Regions from separate parts of the Streptomyces sp. NBC_01433 genome, predicted to be linked through region 2. Evidence: riboswitches for the same ligand, from Rfam matches in the RefSeq annotation. Region 2 holds a riboswitch; the other holds the start of a gene.
What was found. Region 2 has a riboswitch for cobalamin ahead of OG413_RS03485 (ribonucleoside-diphosphate reductase subunit alpha). Riboswitches for the same ligand answer to the same signal wherever they lie in the genome.

Region 1: another riboswitch for cobalamin. It lies ahead of OG413_RS19820 (prenyltransferase/squalene oxidase repeat-containing protein); the one in region 2 lies ahead of OG413_RS03485 (ribonucleoside-diphosphate reductase subunit alpha).

The regions. Positions count from the first base shown of each region.
Region 1 is NZ_JAPEPM010000001.1:4,403,991-4,412,412, forward strand. It holds gene OG413_RS19805 (ABC transporter ATP-binding protein) at 1-783, opposite strand, end outside; gene OG413_RS19810 (energy-coupling factor transporter transmembrane component T) at 780-1,925, opposite strand; gene OG413_RS19815 (SCO2322 family protein) at 1,922-2,581, opposite strand; gene OG413_RS19820 (prenyltransferase/squalene oxidase repeat-containing protein) at 2,752-4,008, opposite strand; cobalamin riboswitch at 4,116-4,246, opposite strand; gene OG413_RS19825 (MBL fold metallo-hydrolase) at 4,285-5,322, opposite strand; gene OG413_RS19830 (aldehyde dehydrogenase) at 5,539-6,999, shown strand; gene OG413_RS19835 (ferredoxin) at 6,999-7,232, shown strand; gene OG413_RS19840 (hypothetical protein) at 7,404-7,883, shown strand; gene OG413_RS19845 (3-hydroxybutyrate dehydrogenase) at 8,138-8,422, shown strand, end outside.
Region 2 is NZ_JAPEPM010000001.1:805,311-813,732, forward strand. It holds gene OG413_RS03460 (carbohydrate ABC transporter permease) at 1-687, opposite strand, end outside; gene OG413_RS03465 (sugar ABC transporter substrate-binding protein) at 799-2,097, opposite strand; gene OG413_RS03470 (GntR family transcriptional regulator) at 2,377-3,141, shown strand; gene OG413_RS03475 (DUF3311 domain-containing protein) at 3,502-3,756, shown strand; gene mctP (monocarboxylate uptake permease MctP) at 3,753-5,387, shown strand; cobalamin riboswitch at 5,621-5,750, shown strand; gene OG413_RS03485 (ribonucleoside-diphosphate reductase subunit alpha) at 5,895-8,303, shown strand; gene OG413_RS03490 (ribonucleotide-diphosphate reductase subunit beta) at 8,303-8,422, shown strand, end outside.

The sequences.
Region 1 (8,422 bases), 3.6 Mb from region 2:
GCGCCTGGCATCGCGCACCGACAGCGGCAGCGGGTCCCAGCCCGCCAGCAGCCCCAGTTCGGCCACCGGTGGCCGGACGGGCGACACCGCCATCATGTCCGCGGGCGCGCCCATCACCGGCGTGGCGCCGGGGGACGGCAGCAGGACGACCTGGTCCGCGTACTGGACCACCCGCTCCAGCCGGTGCTCGGCCATCAGGACCGTCGTGCCCAGGTCGTGCACCAGCCGCTGGAGCACGGCCAGGACCTCCTCGGCCGCCGCCGGGTCCAGCGCGGACGTCGGCTCGTCCAGCACCAGCACCTTCGGGTGCGGTGTGAGCACCGAACCGATCGCTACCCGCTGCTGCTGGCCGCCCGACAGCGTGGCGATCGGCCGGTCGCGCAGCCCGGCCAGGCCCAGCAGATCGAGCGTCTCCTCGACCCGGCGCCGCATCACCTCGGGGGCCAGACCCAGCGACTCCATGCCGTACGCCAGCTCGTCCTCGACCGTGTCGGTGACGAAATGGGCCAGGGGGTCCTGGCCCACCGTGCCGACCAGATCGGCCAGTTCACGGGGCTTGTGGGTACGGGTGTCCCGGCCGCCGACCGTGACCCGGCCGGTCAGCACCCCGCCGGTGAAGTGCGGAACGAGGCCGGACACGGCACTGAGCAGCGTCGACTTGCCGACCCCGGACGGGCCGACGAGCAGCACCAACTCGCCCTCGGGCACGGTGAGATCGACCCCCGACAAGGTGGGCGAGCCCGTCCCCTCGTACCGTACGGAAACCTGCTCGAACCTGATCACGCCTGCTCCTTGGAGCCGTTGGGGGACGGCGGTACCGGCGCGACCAGCGCGGGCAGCAGCCCGATCAGCGTCGCGGCCGCGGGCCACAGCGGCAGCACCGGGGCCGCCAGGGGTACGACGCCGGGGTGCAGCGCCTCCGCGTCCACGCCGCCCGCCCAGATCATCGCGGCCGCGACCACCGCACCCGAGCCCGCCACCAGCCAGGCCCGCGCCCCCCACCGGTCCGGGCGGTAGCGGGTCCGTACCGAACGGCGCCCGCCGAGCCGCAGCCCGGCCATCGCCGCGACCAGCCCGGCGAGCAGCAACGGCAGCCCGTACACCGCCCCTTGCGAGGCCAACAGCCCGTACGTGCCCGCGCACACCCCGAGCAGACCGCCCAGGGTGAGGACATTCGTGGTGTGCCGGACTGCGGGCGGTACCTGGGCGCTGCGCCCGTAGCCGCGCGCGTCCATCGACGCCGCCACCGCGACCGAACGCTCCAGCGCGCCCTCCAGCACCGGCAGGCCGATCTGCGCGACGGCCCCGATGCCCCCGGCGGGCCTGCCCCGCAGCCGCCGCGCGGTGCGCAGCCGCACCACGTCGGCCACCATGTTCGGCGCGAAGGTCATCGCGACGACGACGGCGACCCCCACCTCATACAGCGCGCCCGGCAGCGACTTCAGCAGCCGGGCCGGGTTGGCCAGTGAGTTCGCCGCGCCGACACAGATCAGCAGGGTCGCCAGCTTGGCCCCGTCGTACAGCGCGAAGAGCAGCTGCTCGGCGGTGACCCGGCCACCGATCCTGACCCCCTTCGCCCAGTCGGGCAGGGGCACTTCGGGCAGGGTGAACACGGTGTGCGTCCCCGGGATCGGCGAACCGAGGAACACCGAGAACAGCAGCCGCACCCCGACGACGAAGAGTCCGAGCTTGATGAACGCCCCGTACGAACGGGCCCACGGCGCGTCCGTACGGCGCGCCGCCACCACATAGCCCGCCACGCCGACCAGCAGTCCGAGCAGCAGCGGGTTGGTGGTCCGCGAAGCCGCCGTGGCCAGTCCCAGCGCCCACAGCCACCACGCCCCGGCGGGCAGCGCGTTGCCGCGGTCGGCCTCGGGCGCCCGCAGCGAACGGTGGAGCCGGGCCGTGCCGGTGGGGCGGGTCATCGGCGGCGGCGGGCCTGGAGGACGGCGGCGATCCCGAGCAGCAGTACGGCGCCGACACCGACCAGCACACCGGCCGAGGGCAGGCTGCCGCCGTTCCCGTCGGCGTCGTTCCCGGCGGCGGCGGACGCCGAGTCCGGGGTCGAATCCCCGGGCGCGGTCGACTTCTTGCCGCCGTCACCGCTTCCGTCACCGTCGCTGTCGCCGGAGACCTGGTCCCCGCAGCCCGATGCCGGATAGCCGGAGATCGCGCAGAGCAGCGCGTCACCGCTGTACCGCAGCGGCTTCGCCACCGAGGCGAGCGCCTCCGCGGTGCTCGCGTCCGGTCCGACCCGCGCACACGCGGTACGCGGCGCGGGCGGCGTCTCCCCGTCGGGGGCGTCCGCCGCCGTACCGGAGTCGATCACCAGCGCGACCCGCTTGGTGCCGTCCTCGGCGGGGGTGCCCGCACAGATCGCCCCGAAGTCGGGGGCCCGGCGCGGCCGGGCCGCGTCCTGGGAGTCCTGGCTCACGGAGAACCGGAAGCCCTGCACCGTGCCGTCGTCCGGGCGGACCAGGGACGGCCCCTGGGTGGCGTACTCCCAGGTCTTGCCGTTGCCCTCCCAGAACGACCAGTAGCGGTATCCGGCCGCGTGCGCCGTCCCGGCACCCAGCAGCATCGACACGGTCGCGGCGACGGCGAGCACCAGAGCGGCGGTCAGCGCGCCGACGCGCGTGACGGCCGGTGCGCAGGCCCGCACAACAGCCCGCACAACAGCCCCCGCGACAGTCGGAGCGGTGGTCGGAGCGGTGGTCGGTGTCCGGAGCGGTGATCCGCCCCGCGCGCGCCTCACAGCCGCGCGTTCTTCCCACGCCGGCTGATCAGGAAACCGATGCCGACGCCGACGACGAGGCCGATGCCGACCAGCCACCAGACGCCGAGCGCGCCGTCGTCGCTGCTGGTGTCGCCCTTCGGCTGCTGGCCGCTCGCGGTCGGTGAGGGGGCGGCGGTGGCGGCGGGAGCCGGGCCGGTCGCGTTGAGCTGCTTGACGAGGTCGACACCGCCGAAGTCACGGGCGTCCGTGCCGGTCGCGTGCGCGGCGAGGATCAGCTGGGCGGTCGCGGCGGGTCCGCCCTCCCGCGCCCAGCTCTTCGCGTTCTTCTCCAGCCACTGGACCGAGGCGGCCGCCTTGTCCTTGTGACCGGAGGCGGCCAGGGCGGCGACCGCGTCCGCGGTGTTGCCGAAGTCGGGCTTCGGTGCCGTGTCGTCGGCGCCCGGCATCGGCGGCAGGTTCAGGTGGGGCGATGCGCCGAGGGCGCCCGCGAGGTAGTGGGCCCCGTTCTGCGCGGTCTGCTCCGGGGTGAGGCCGGTGCCCTTCGTGCAGACGGGGTCCTTCACCGCGTTGGAGTTCCCGACGGCGAGGCCCTTGCCCATCGCGCCGAGCACCCCGGCGGCCGTGGCGTCCGCGTTGGCGGTGAGCTTGCCGTCCTTGCCGGGCTGGTAGGCGAACGCGCCGCCGTCCTTGCCGCCGCACGGGATGGCGAAGCTCTGGAGTGCGGCGTAGGGGGTGCGGCCGCCGTCGGTGGTGACGTCGCCCAGCAGGAGGCCCGCCCGTGCGAGGGCACCGATCACGACGGCGGTGGAGTTGGCGTCGCTCGGGCTGCCCGCGTTGTAGCCCCACCCGCCGTCCTCGTTCTGGACCGACTTCAGCCAGGTGACGCCGTTGTCGACGGCCTCACGGTGCACGGCGAGCTCGACGAGCGCCTGGACGGCGGCGGCGGTGGCGTTGGTGTCCATCACGGTCGACGCGTCGCACGGCTTGCCGGCGTCCCGGTACGCGGGGAAGGCACCGCTGTCGCACTGTTGGCCCACCAGCCACTCCACCGACTGCGTGGCCGGCGTGACGTACTCGACCTTCTGGGCGAGGAAGGCCAGCGACTGCCGCCAGACCCCGTCGTACGTCGGGTCCCCGGTGCCGTACAGGCCCGGCGGGAGATCGGCCTTCGCGGACGGCGAAGGGCTCGGCGCGGCGACCGCGGCGGGGGCGGCGGCGGCCAGGAGTACGGCGGTGGTCACGAGCGCGCTGACGCTGCGTCGTACGGTCATGGCTGGCTGGGCCTCTCCTGCGAGGGCCGGGCACGGGCACACCGAGGCACCGGGCTCCGGCCCCGTATACCTCGACGGTGCCGGCCACCGGGGTCCCGGTGGCACGAGCCGGTCACGCTCCGGCAGGGTGGTCCGGCTCACCGCCGGTGCGGCGGCTCACGGTTGCGCGGTCAGCGCCGGATTCGCACCGGCTTCCCCCTGTACGGGCATGATGACGACCTGCTCACTCTACCGGGGCGCGCGGGACCTCCCTCGCGGCCGGGCCGGAGGGCTCCGTCACACCGCGACGTACGTCACCGGGTCGCCGCCCACCACCGCCTCCGCACGCCCCAGCTTCACCAGGCGCCGCAGATGGGACTCGGCCTCGGAGACGGCGATGGACCGCGAGGTGTGCGGGATCTGCGCCCAGGGCCGGTTCCACTCCATCCGCTCGGCCAGCTGCCACGGGGTGAGCGGCACGGCGAGCAGCGCCAGCAGCCCGGTCAGCCGGTCCTCGTGGTGCTCCAGCAGCTCCCGTACGCGCCCCGCGGCGTCCGTGAACGCGTACTGGTGCGCGGGCAGCACCTCGGCGACCCCGAGCCGGCCGATCCGTTCCAGCGAGTCGAGGTAGTCGCCGAGCGGGTCGGTGACCGTGGTGTCGTCCGGGTCCTCGTACAGCCCGATGTGCGGGCTGATCCCGGGCAGCAGATGGTCACCGGAGAACAGCCGTCCCCGGCCGGGCAGACCCGCAGGGTGGTCCTCCTCCAGGTGCAGGCAGACATGGCCGGGGGTGTGCCCCGGGGTCCAGATCGCCCGCACCCGGCGCCCCGCGAGGTCCAGCAGCTCGCCCGGCACGATCTCCCGGTCCGGCAGCGCGGCACCCAGGCCGGGCAGCGTGCGCATCCGGCCCCTCTCGCGGGCGGCGCGCAGCGGGGCGAGGTGCTCCTCGGGGGCGCCGACCGCGGCGAGCTTCTCCGTGAGGTACGCCAGCCAGGCGGCGGGTTGCGTCGCGCGGGTGCGGCGGACGATCTCGGTGTCCGCCGCGTGCATCGCGATCCAGGCCCCGGACGCCTCGCGGACCTGGCCGGAGAGCCCGTGGTGGTCGGGGTGGTGGTGGGTGATGACGATGCCGTGGATGTCGGCGACGGCGACACCGAGCGCGGCGAGCCCCGCGACGAGGGTGTCCCAGGCCGCCGGGTCGTCCCAGCCGGTGTCGACCAGGACCGGGCCCCGGTCGGTGTCGACGAGGTGCACGAGGGTGTGGCCGAGGGGATTGTCCGGGATCGGCACCTTGATGCTGTGGACGCCTCCGCCGTGGTCGGTCACCTGCGTCATGGGCTCCCCCAAATCTCTGTCCCCGCCGTCCGTCCGGACGTCGGGGATGTCTCCGGACGACTCGGTGATCCCCCGGTGTGCGCCGGACTCACTGTAACGAGAACTTGTTGCAGCCGTGGACTCCTGGAACGGTAACTGGTATCAGTTCTGACACCTAGTCAGATGCGCTGGTCGGATGCGCAGTCAGGTACGTGCCGGTCGCGGGAGGCAGCAGCCATGACGGAGTTCGTGGAACACGGAAAACTGTTCATCGGCGGGGAGTTGACCGATCCGCTCGGCAGCGACGTCATCGAGGTGATCTCGCCGCACACGGAACAGGTCATCGGCCGCGTCCCGCACGCGTGCGAGGCCGATGTGGACCGCGCCGTCGCCGCCGCCCGCCGGGCCTTCGACGAGGGGCCCTGGCCGCGGATGACCGTGGACGAGCGGATCGAGGTGATCACGCGGATCAAGGACGCCTTCGCCGTACGTTACGAGGAGTTCGCCCGCGTCATCAGCTCGCAGAACGGCACCCCCTACAGCTCCAGCGTCATGGTGCAGGCGCTCGCCGCGATGATGGTCTGGGACTCGGCACTCACGGTCGCCCGTTCCTTCCCGTACGAGGAACGGCGCGACGGAGCCCTCGGACCGCTGCTCGTGCGCCGCGAACCGGTCGGGGTGGTCGCGGCGGTCGTGCCGTGGAACGTCCCGCAGTTCACCGCAGCCGCCAAACTCGCGCCCGCCCTGCTCGCGGGCTGCTCCGCCGTGCTCAAGGTCTCGCCCGAAACGCCCCTGGACGCCTACATCCTGGCCGAGATCGCCGCCGGGGCGGGGCTGCCGGAGGGCGTCCTGTCGATCCTGCCCGCCGACCGCGAGGTCAGCGAGTACCTGGTCGGGCACCCCGGCGTCGACAAGGTCTCCTTCACCGGCTCGGTCGCCGCCGGACGCCGGGTCATGGAGGTCGCCTCCCGCAACCTGACCCGCGTCACCCTGGAACTGGGCGGCAAGTCCGCCGCCGTGATCCTCCCGGACGCGGATCTGGACGCCGCCGTCGCGGGCATCGTCCCCTTCGCCTGGATGATCAACGGCCAGGCGTGCGTGGCCCAGACCCGCATCCTCGCCCCGCGCTCCCGCTACGAGGAGATCGCCGAGGCGTTCGCGGCGGCGGCCGGAGCGCTCAAGATCGGCGACCCGCTCGACCCGGCGACCGAAATCGGCCCGCTGGTGGCGCAACGCCAGCAGCGGCGCTCCCTCGACTACATCCGCATCGGCCAGGAGGAAGGCGCCAAGATCCTGACCGGCGGCAGCCGCCCGGCCGCCCAGGAACGCGGCTGGTACGTCGAACCGACCCTGTTCGGCGATGTCGACAACTCCATGCGCATCGCCCGCGAGGAGATCTTCGGCCCGGTCATCTGCCTGCTCCCGTACGGGGACGAGGAGGAGGCGGTACGCATCGCCGACGACTCCGAGTACGGGCTCAGCGGCAGCGTATGGACCGCCGATACCGAACGTGGCATCGACATCGCCCGCCGGATCAGGACGGGCACGTACAGCGTGAACACCTTCAGCCTCGACATGCTCGGCCCGTTCGGCGGCTACAAGAACTCGGGTCTGGGGCGGGAGTTCGGGCCCGAGGGGTACGGCGAGTACTTCGAGCACAAGATGATCCACCTGCCGGCCGGATACCAGGGGGCGTGATGGGAGACCGCTGGCACGTGGAGGTCGACCGGAGCGTCTGCATCGGCTCCGGTATGTGCGTCAACCACGCCCCGGAGGGCTTCCGGCTGGACTCCGCCCGGCAGTCCCACCCCGCCGAAGCGTCGAGCGACGCCAACGAGAAGGTCCTGGCGGCGGCGGAGGGCTGTCCCGTCGAGGCCATCACGCTGACCCTGCTCGGCTCGGGCGAGGTGGTGTTCCCGCCCGAGGACTGAGGGCCGCCCGCACGGTACGGCCGGTAAAAGGTACGGGCGGTAAGGGCTTCCCGCCAGGTCAGGGCGCGTGCGAAACTCCGGAAAAGATCGCACGGGCGCCCGCCCGGGAGCGAACGACCGGGCGGGGAAGCACCTGTGCGTAGGACAAGAGCGGCGGCACCGGCTGCCGTGATGAGCGCGATACTGATCGGCGTCGCGGGCTGCGGCCTCGGGGACCAGGGTGCCCGGAGCGCCCCGAAGCCGCCCCCGTCGCCCACCGCGCCGTTCACCAAGGACGCGGTGGCCAACGAGGTCGGCGCCGCGGCGGACGCCTCGGGGCTGCCGCCCGGCGACGACTCCACGGCCGGAATGCCCGAGGGGGACTGGCAGAGGTGCGTGGCACCGTGGATGGCCGACGCCCCCGCGGCGGAAGCGGCCGACGCCTTCGCCGCGACGGTCAAGACCCTGCGGAAGCGGGGCTGGAAGCTCACCACGAGCCACGCCGAGCAGGACGTCACCTTCCGTACCCTCACCAAGCGGGGGTGGAAGGTGTACGCCCGGCACTACGCGATGAACGGCTTCGGCACCGAACAGCCCGTGTCCCTCACCGCGGTGAAGGACGGCTGCGAGCTGCCCGAGGAGATCAAGGGCGACTTCCAGGACACCCTCTGACGCGCTCGGGCGGCCCGGGTGCACTGACCCGTGCGGTACGCCGAACCCGTGCGGTACGTCGAACAGATGGCGCACAGGAAGTACGTGGCCGGCGCCCGGGTGTGTGAGGCGCTGCCCTTGTGCGCCCCCGGGCGAAGGCCGCGCCGTCGCCCGGGGGCTGGCCCCGCACCATGTGCGCCGCCACCATGCCCACGTACGAGGGTGTGTGTACCGGCCCCGTGTGATGCGGGCCGCGGCGTCCTTACCCTGACGCCATGCAGACTTCCCCGAGTTCCGACCGGGCCCCCGCCCCGTCCTTTGCCGCCTACCGGTTCCTGGCCGGGCGGACCGCCCTGGTGACGGGCGGGGCGAGCGGCATCGGACGGGCGTGCGCCGAGGCGCTGGCCGCCGCGGGTGCCCGGGTGCACGTGGTGGACAAGGCAGCCGGGCCCGCGAAGGCCCTGGCCGAACGGATCGGGGGCACGGCCTGGGTGGTCGACCTCGCGGTGCCCGGGGTCGTGGACACCCTGCCCGCCGACCCGGACATCGTGGTCAACAAC
Region 2 (8,422 bases):
CTTGGGGACCTGGGTGAGGGCGGCGTACAGGGTGACGACGACGAACGGAATGGCACCCCACACGACCAGGATGGCGATGATCGTGAAGCCCTGAAGCGGGTTCAGGTACCAGTTGTGGCCGAGGAAGTCCTCGCCGACGACCTTGGCGATCATGGTGTTGATCAGGCCGTAGTCGGAGTCGGCCATGAAGCGGAAGATCGAGGCCGCGACCATCAGCGGCATGGACCAGGCCGCGATCAGACAGAAGGTCAGCACGAGCCTGACCCAGGTGGACAGCCGGCGCATCAGGAGGGACACCAGGAGGCCGATGGCCATCGTCAGCGTCACACAGACGGCCATGAAGACCACGGTGCGGAAGGTGACCCACCAGAACTCGGAGTCGCCGAGGATGTTGGTGAACTGTTCCAGGCCGACCCACGGTGCGGGTTCGCCGGACCACAGTTCCCGACGGCCCATGTCCTGGAAGGACATGATGACCGTCTTGCCGAGCGGGTAGAGATAGACGGCGGCGATCGCCACGATCGCCGGGAGGATCAGGAAGTAGGGGAGGAGTGCACCCTTCTTCCGCTTCCTCTTCTGTACACGGGGCCCGGTGCCGTCCTCGTCGGACAGCCGGGGCCCGGTCACTTGAGGATCACGTGTTGGGGAGACCGGTGGCCCGGCGGCCTTGGTGTCGGCGGCAGTCACGTGGCGACCTTCCATCGCGGTCCGAGGCAACCCCCGGAAATCACGGCGTTCTTGAGCTGAAGGAGCGGGGGCCCGGCACAGTGCCGGGCCCCCGCCCGGCGATCAGAAGGCTCAGGCCTTCTTGTTGATCAGAGCGTTGATCTCGCCGTCGGCCTTCTTGGTGGCGTCGGCGACGGACTTGCCCTTGAGGATCTCCAGGAGCAGGTTCTCCAGGATCTCCTCCTTCTCGACCGAGGCCCAGCCCGGGGCGATCGGCGTGAACCAGGCGTCCGGCACCGCGTTGGCGATGGCGGCCGTCTCCGGCTTGGCCTTCAGCGGCTCAAGCTGCTTCTCGTTGTTGGGGAGGATGTTCTTCGACGCGAGGACGTCCATGGACTTCGCGCTGGTGAAGAGGGAGATCCACTCCTCGCCGAGGTCCTGGACCTTGGACTTGGAGATGACCGCCAGGTCCGAGCCGCCGATGAAGGACGGGAGCGCCTTGCCGTCCGGGCCGGGCATACCGGCCGTGGCGATCTTGCCCTCAAGCTTCGGGTTGCCGTTCTCGCCCGTGGTGACGCTGCCGGCCTCCCAGGCCTGGCCATAGATGACCGCGGCCTTCTCGTTGGCCATGACGTTGGCGTGGTCCTGCTCGTCCTTCGTCTGGTCGGCCTTGTTGTACTTCTTGATCAGGTCGATGTAGTGGGTGATGCCGCGCTGCGCCTCGGGCGTGGAGAGAGTGGCCTTCCACTCCTTGGTGCCCTCGTCGTACTTGGCTATCTGCCCACCGGTGGCCGCGACGTAGGACATGGCGGCGTACCAGTAACGGCCCGGGTAGTAGAGGGACGAGGCGCGCTTGTCCTTCTTGGCCAGCTCGGCCTGGACCTTGTCCATGGCCTTGAGGAACTCGTCCTCGGTCTGCGGGAGGACGTCGCTGCCGGTGCCGGCCTTCAGCATGTCCTTGTTGTAGACGGCGAGGCGGGCACTGGCGTAGTAGGGGACGCAGTAGCTCTTGCCCTCGAAGGAACACGTGTCCTTCAGACCCTTGATCCAGGTGTCCGAGTTCTCGTACTTCTTGGGGTCGATCTCCGCGAGCGCACCATTGAGGATGTACTGCATGGTCTCGGTGTTGCCGAGCTCGACAACGTCCGGGAACTTGTCGCCACCGAGGGAGGTGTCAAGCTTCTTGACCTTGTCGGCCCACTGCTGGTACTGAATCTTGACGGTGACGCCGGGGTACTTCTTCTTGAACTGGGCGTTGACGTCCTTGACGAGTTCCGGCCAGGTCGACTGGGCGTCGCCCATCAGCCAGACCGTCAGGTTCTCCTTGCGGTCCTTCGGGTCCTGCGACGATGCTTTGTCATCGGATCCGCATGCCGCAATCGAAACCAACATGCCCGCGACGCCGATCGCCGCGATGAGCTTGCGCTTCACGCCAAACCCTCCTCAGGGATGCTGCAACCCCGCCCACCGCGAAGACATTCGACGAGTACTGCTGGGGCTGGACCTGGTCTTTAATGGTTTAGACCAGTACCGGGAGCTTGGCCTAGACCTTTAGGGGTGTCAAGGGTGTATAAGAAGTGCACTCGCGTCCGTTATAGGACCGACACCTAAGGGAGGGCGAGGACCCGTGACGGGACCGTGCCACCATGTGAGCCGCGACAGACGGAGGAGCCGGTGACGGCAGCAACGCAGCAGTCGGGAAGGCGGGCCATGGGCGCCGACGGGGGCAGTTCGGGGAACGAGACCGGTGCGGGAACGCGCACTGCGCGCGTACCGAAGTACTACCGGCTCAAGCGCCATCTCCTCGACATGACCGACACCCTGCCACCGGGTACACCAGTGCCGCCCGAACGCACCCTGGCCGCCGAGTTCGACACCTCGCGCACCACCGTGCGCCAGGCTCTCCAGGAGCTGGTGGTCGAGGGCCGGCTGGAACGCATCCAGGGCAAGGGCACCTTCGTCGCCAAGCCGAAGGTCTCCCAGGCGCTCCAACTGACCTCGTACACCGAGGACATGCGTGCCCAGGGACTGGAGCCGACGTCTCAGTTGCTGGACATCGGCTATGTCACGGCCGACGACACGCTCGCCGGTCTGCTGGACATCACGGCGGGCGGACGGGTGCTGCGGATCGAGCGTCTGCGGCTGGCCAGTGGCGAGCCGATGGCGATCGAGACCACACACCTTTCGGCCAAACGCTTCCCGGCGCTGCGCCGTTCGCTGGTGAAGTACACCTCGCTCTACACCGCGCTCGCCGAGGTGTACGACGTCCGGCTGGCCGAGGCCGAGGAGACCATCGAGACGTCGCTGGCCACACCGCGCGAGGCGGGTCTGCTCGGTACGGACGTGGGCCTTCCGATGCTGATGCTGTCCCGCCACTCGATCGACGGGCAGGGCGAACCGGTGGAGTGGGTGCGCTCGGTGTACCGCGGCGACCGGTACAAGTTCGTCGCCAGGCTGAAGCGGCCCACGGACTGAGGCCGTTCGCCCCGATGGGGGACGGACGACGGGCAGGTACGGCGGCCGGGGGACTCCCCCGGCCGCCGGGGTGGCGTTGAAGTCCCCCGCGATCACCGCCGGATGGGGCAGGCAGCCCGCGACATCGCGGGCGAGCGCCCCGAATTCGTTTGCCCGGTCCCCGGCGCGCGATCCGGATCACCCGACCGGATGAAACGGATCGCGCGCCGGGTGAACCGGATCGCGCCCGCGTACGTGACTCCCTCCGATACATCACCGTTGCCGGACCGCACTGGGCACAGGGGGTGACGCCGGCCGGACAGCCCGCCCGGATTCCCCGCCCATTGCCGCCGGTGGTCAGCGAGGGGACGGAGTCACCACATGCCAGAAGACACCGAGGCGAAACCACCCACGGTCACACCCATGAGAGTGGTGATCGCTCTCTGCCTCGTCGCGCCGTTCGTGGCGATGCTGTGGGTGAGTTCGTACGCGAAGGTCGAGCCGACGTTCATCGGCATCCCGTTCTTCTACTGGTACCAGATGCTCTGGGTGCTCATCTCGACCGCGCTGACGATGGTCGCGTACAAGCTGTGGCAGCGTGACCAGCGCGCCCGCAAGGGCGGTGCTTCCGCATGAAGGACGGCGTGAACGGCGTCGCGCTCGGCGTCTTCATCTTCTTCTTCCTGGCCGTCACGGTCATCGGCTTCATGGCCGCCCGCTGGCGCAGGGCCGAGAACGAGGCGAGCCTGGACGAATGGGGTCTGGGCGGGCGGTCGTTCGGCACCTGGGTCACCTGGTTCCTGCTGGGTGGCGACCTCTACACGGCCTACACCTTCGTCGCCGTCCCGGCGGCGATCTACGCGGCGGGCGCGGCGGGCTTCTTCGCGGTTCCGTACACGATCCTCGTCTACCCGCTGATCTTCACCTTCCTGCCGCGTCTGTGGTCGGTGTCGCACAAGCACGGCTACGTCACCACCTCGGACTTCGTCCGCGGCCGCTTCGGCTCGAAGGGGCTCTCGCTGGCGGTCGCCGTCACCGGCATCCTCGCCACGATGCCGTACATCGCGCTCCAACTCGTCGGCATCCAGGCGGTGCTGGACGTCATGGGCGTGGGCGGCGGGGAGACCACGCACTGGTTCATCAAGGACCTGCCGCTGCTCATCGCGTTCGCGGTGCTCGCCGCGTACACCTACTCGTCCGGGCTGCGCGCGCCCGCGCTGATCGCGTTCGTCAAGGACGGCCTGATCTACCTGGTCATCGTGGTGGCGATCATCTACATCCCGATCAAGCTGGGCGGGTTCGACGACATCTTCGCCAAGGCGGGCGAGGCGTTCGCGCAGAAGAACCCGGCGACCGGCCAGCCGCGCGGCGCCCTGGTCCCCGGCGACATGGGCCAATGGGGGTACGCCACCCTGGCCCTGGGCTCGGCGCTGGCGCTCTTCATGTACCCGCACTCGATCACGGCGACGCTCTCCAGCCGCAGCCGTGAGGTGATCCGGCGCAACACCACGATCCTGCCGCTGTACTCGCTGATGCTGGGCCTGCTGGCGCTGCTCGGCTTCATGGCGATCGCCGCCGGGGTCAAGGTGGACAACGGTCAGCTGGCCATCCCGCAGCTGTTCGAGAACATGTTCCCCGACTGGTTCGCGGGCGTGGCCTTCGCCGCCATCGGCATCGGCGCGCTGGTGCCCGCGGCGATCATGTCCATCGCCGCGGCCAACCTCTTCACCCGCAACATCTACAAGGACTTCCTGAAGCCCGACGCGACACCCGCGCAGGAGACGAAGGTCTCCAAGCTGGTCTCGCTGCTGGTCAAGGTCGGGGCGCTGGCCTTCGTCCTGACCATGGACAAGACGGTCGCGATCAATTTCCAGCTGCTGGGCGGCATCTGGATCCTCCAGACGATGCCGGCCCTGGTCGGCGGTCTCTTCACCCGGTGGTTCCACCGCTGGGCGCTGATCGCGGGCTGGGCGGTCGGCATGCTGTACGGGACGGTCGCCGCGTACGGCGTGGCCAGTCCCACGCAGAAGCACTTCGGCGGGTCGTCGAAGGAGATCCCGGGCATCGGCGAGATCGGCTACATCGGGCTGACGGCGTTCGTGCTGAACGTCGTCGTCGTGATCGTCCTGACCCTCGTCCTGAACGCGCTGAAGGCCCCGGCGGGGGTCGACGAGACCTCCCCCGCCGACTACACGGCGGATGTCGGCGACGCGGGCGTCAAGGCGACGCTGCCGCCCGCGACGGCGGGTGCGCCGGGCGGTCACTGACCCCCCGTATCAGCGGTACGCGGGCCGTCACGTCTCCCCCTGGGGGGCGCGGCGGCCCGCACGCTTTCCGGCGCCCCGGACAACGACGCGGGAGTGGGCGGAACGGCCCCGTACGGGGCTCCCAGCGGGGCTGGAAGCCCCTTCCCGGCCTGCCGCCGGAGGCCCTCCGGCCGACGCTCCGTCAGGGCTCAACACACCTCGCGACACAACATGTGGGGGCTGCCTCATCGGGCGGCCCCCACATGTATGCTCGTGCTCGCTGTCGTCGCAGGGGAATCCGGTGCGAATCCGGAACTGTCCCGCAACGGTGTATTCAGTGTGCTTTTGCACACCCGAAGTCCGACGACCTGTCGACAGCGCGTCCGGCTCGACCGAACCGGACGCCAAGACGTCCGGGCCTCGCGGATGGGCCGGTGGACGCCGTACGCAGTGCTGCCCCGCTCCGGGCTTCGCGCTGCCCGGCTGCCCCGCTCTCCGCCCGGCCCCCGCCGAGCGAGGGAAAGCCCAGTGACCATCGCGCCAGCCGATCCGGTTTCAGCCTCCGCCGCAGCCGCCGAGGCGACGGAAGCCACGACCGACGCGCCGGGGACCGCACTCCTGCGGACCCTGACCGACCTCACCGTCGATCTGCCCGACACCGACCCCGGACGGGTCGCCGCCGCCGCGCTGCGCGGCCGCAACGCCCGGTCGGACGAGGCCGAGCTGCGTTCGCTGGCCACCGAGGCGGCCGCGGGCCTGATCTCCGAGGACCCGGCGTACTCCCGGCTCGCCGCCCGGCTGCTGAGCCGTTCCATCGCCGACGAGGCCGCCGGACAGGGCGCGCTGTCGTTCTCCGCCTCGGTCGCCGTGGGACACCGCGAGGGCCTGATCGCCGACCGTACGGCCGCCTTCGTGGCGCTGCACGCGGCCGCGCTCGACGCGCTGGTCGAGCGGTCGCTGGCCGACGGCGCGGACGACCGCTTCGGCTACTTCGGGCTGCGGACGCTGCACAGCCGCTATCTGCTGCGCCACCCGCACACCCGCCAGGTCATCGAGACGCCGCAGCACTTCATGCTGCGGGTCGCGGCCGGTCTGGCCGAGGACGAGACCGTGCGCGCGCTGGACGAGGTCGCGGCGCTGTACGGCCTGATGAGCCGGCTGGACTACCTGCCCTCCTCCCCCACGCTCTTCAACTCCGGCACCCGGCACCCGCAGATGTCCTCCTGCTATCTGCTGGACTCGCCCAAGGACGAGCTGGACTCGATCTACGACCGCTACCACCAGGTGGCGCGGCTCTCCAAGCACGCGGGCGGCATCGGCCTCTCGTACTCCCGTATCCGCGCCCGCGGTTCGCTGATCCGGGGCACCAACGGGCACTCCAACGGCATCGTGCCGTTCCTGAAGACGCTCGACGCCTCGGTCGCCGCGGTCAACCAGGGGGGCCGCCGCAAGGGCGCCGCCGCCGTCTACCTGGAGACCTGGCACGCGGACATCGAGGAGTTCCTGGAGCTGCGCGACAACACGGGTGAGGACCAGCGGCGTACGCACAACCTCAACCTGGCGCACTGGATCCCGGACGAGTTCATGCGCCGGGTCGACACGGACGGGCAGTGGTCGCTGTTCTCGCCCGCCGATGTGCCCGAGCTGGTGGACCTGTGGGGCGACGGGTTCGACGCGGCCTACCGTGCGGCGGAGGCGTCGGGGCTGGCCCGCAAGACGATGCCCGCGCGTGACCTGTACGGCCGGATGATGCGTACGCTCGCGCAGACCGGCCAGGGCTGGATGACGTTCAAGGACGCCTCCAACCGGACGGCCAACCAGACCGCCGAGCCGGGCCGCGTCGTCCACTCGTCGAACCTGTGCACCGAGATCCTCGAAGTCACCGACGACGGCGAGACGGCCGTCTGCAACCTCGGCTCGGTCAACCTGGGGTCGTTCGTCGCGGACGGGTCCATCGACTGGGAGCGGCTGGACGCCACCGTGCGCACCGCCGTGACCTTCCTGGACCGGGTCGTCGACATCAACTTCTACCCGACCGAGCAGGCCGGGCGCTCCAACGCCCGCTGGCGCCCGGTGGGCCTGGGCGCGATGGGCCTCCAGGACGTCTTCTTCCAGCTCCGGCTGCCCTTCGACTCCCCCGAGGCGCGGGCCCTGTCGACGCGGATCTCCGAGCGCATCATGCTCGCGGCGTACGAGGCGTCCTGCGACCTCGCCGAGCGCTCGGGCCCGCTCCCGGCCTGGGCCGAGACCCGGACCGCGCGCGGCGTGCTGCACCCCGACCACTACGACACCGCGCTGAACTGGCCGGAGCGCTGGGAGGCCCTGCGCGCCCGCGTCGCGAAGACCGGGATGCGCAACTCGCTGCTGCTGGCCATCGCGCCGACCGCCACGATCGCCTCGATCGCCGGGGTGTACGAGTGCATCGAGCCGCAGGTGTCCAACCTGTTCAAGCGCGAGACGCTCAGCGGTGAGTTCCTCCAGGTCAACGCCTATCTGGTGGACGAGCTGAAGCAGCTCGGCGTCTGGGACGCCCGGACCCGTGAGGCGCTGCGCGAGGCGAGCGGTTCCGTGCAGGGCTTCGCCTGGATCCCCGAGGACGTGCGGGCGCTGTACCGCACCGCGTGGGAGATCCCGCAGCGCGGCCTGATCGACATGGCGGCGGCGCGTACGCCGTTCCTCGACCAGAGCCAGTCGCTGAACCTGTTCCTGGAGACGCCGACGATCGGCAAGCTCTCCTCGATGTACGCGTACGCCTGGAAGCAGGGGCTGAAGACGACGTACTACCTGCGCTCGCGCCCGGCGACCCGGATCGCCCGTGCCGCGTCCGGTTCCGCGTCCGCCACCGCCCCCATCCCCGTACAGCAGGCCCAGGCTCCCGACGCGGACGCCATCGCCTGCTCCCTGGAAAACCCCGAGTCCTGCGAGGCCTGCCAGTAATGAGCTCCAACGACAAGAACCTGCTCGACCCGGGCTTCGAACTGACCCTGCGGCCGATGCGCTACCCGGACTTCTACGAGCGCTACCGGGACGCGATCAAGAACACCTGGACGGTGGAG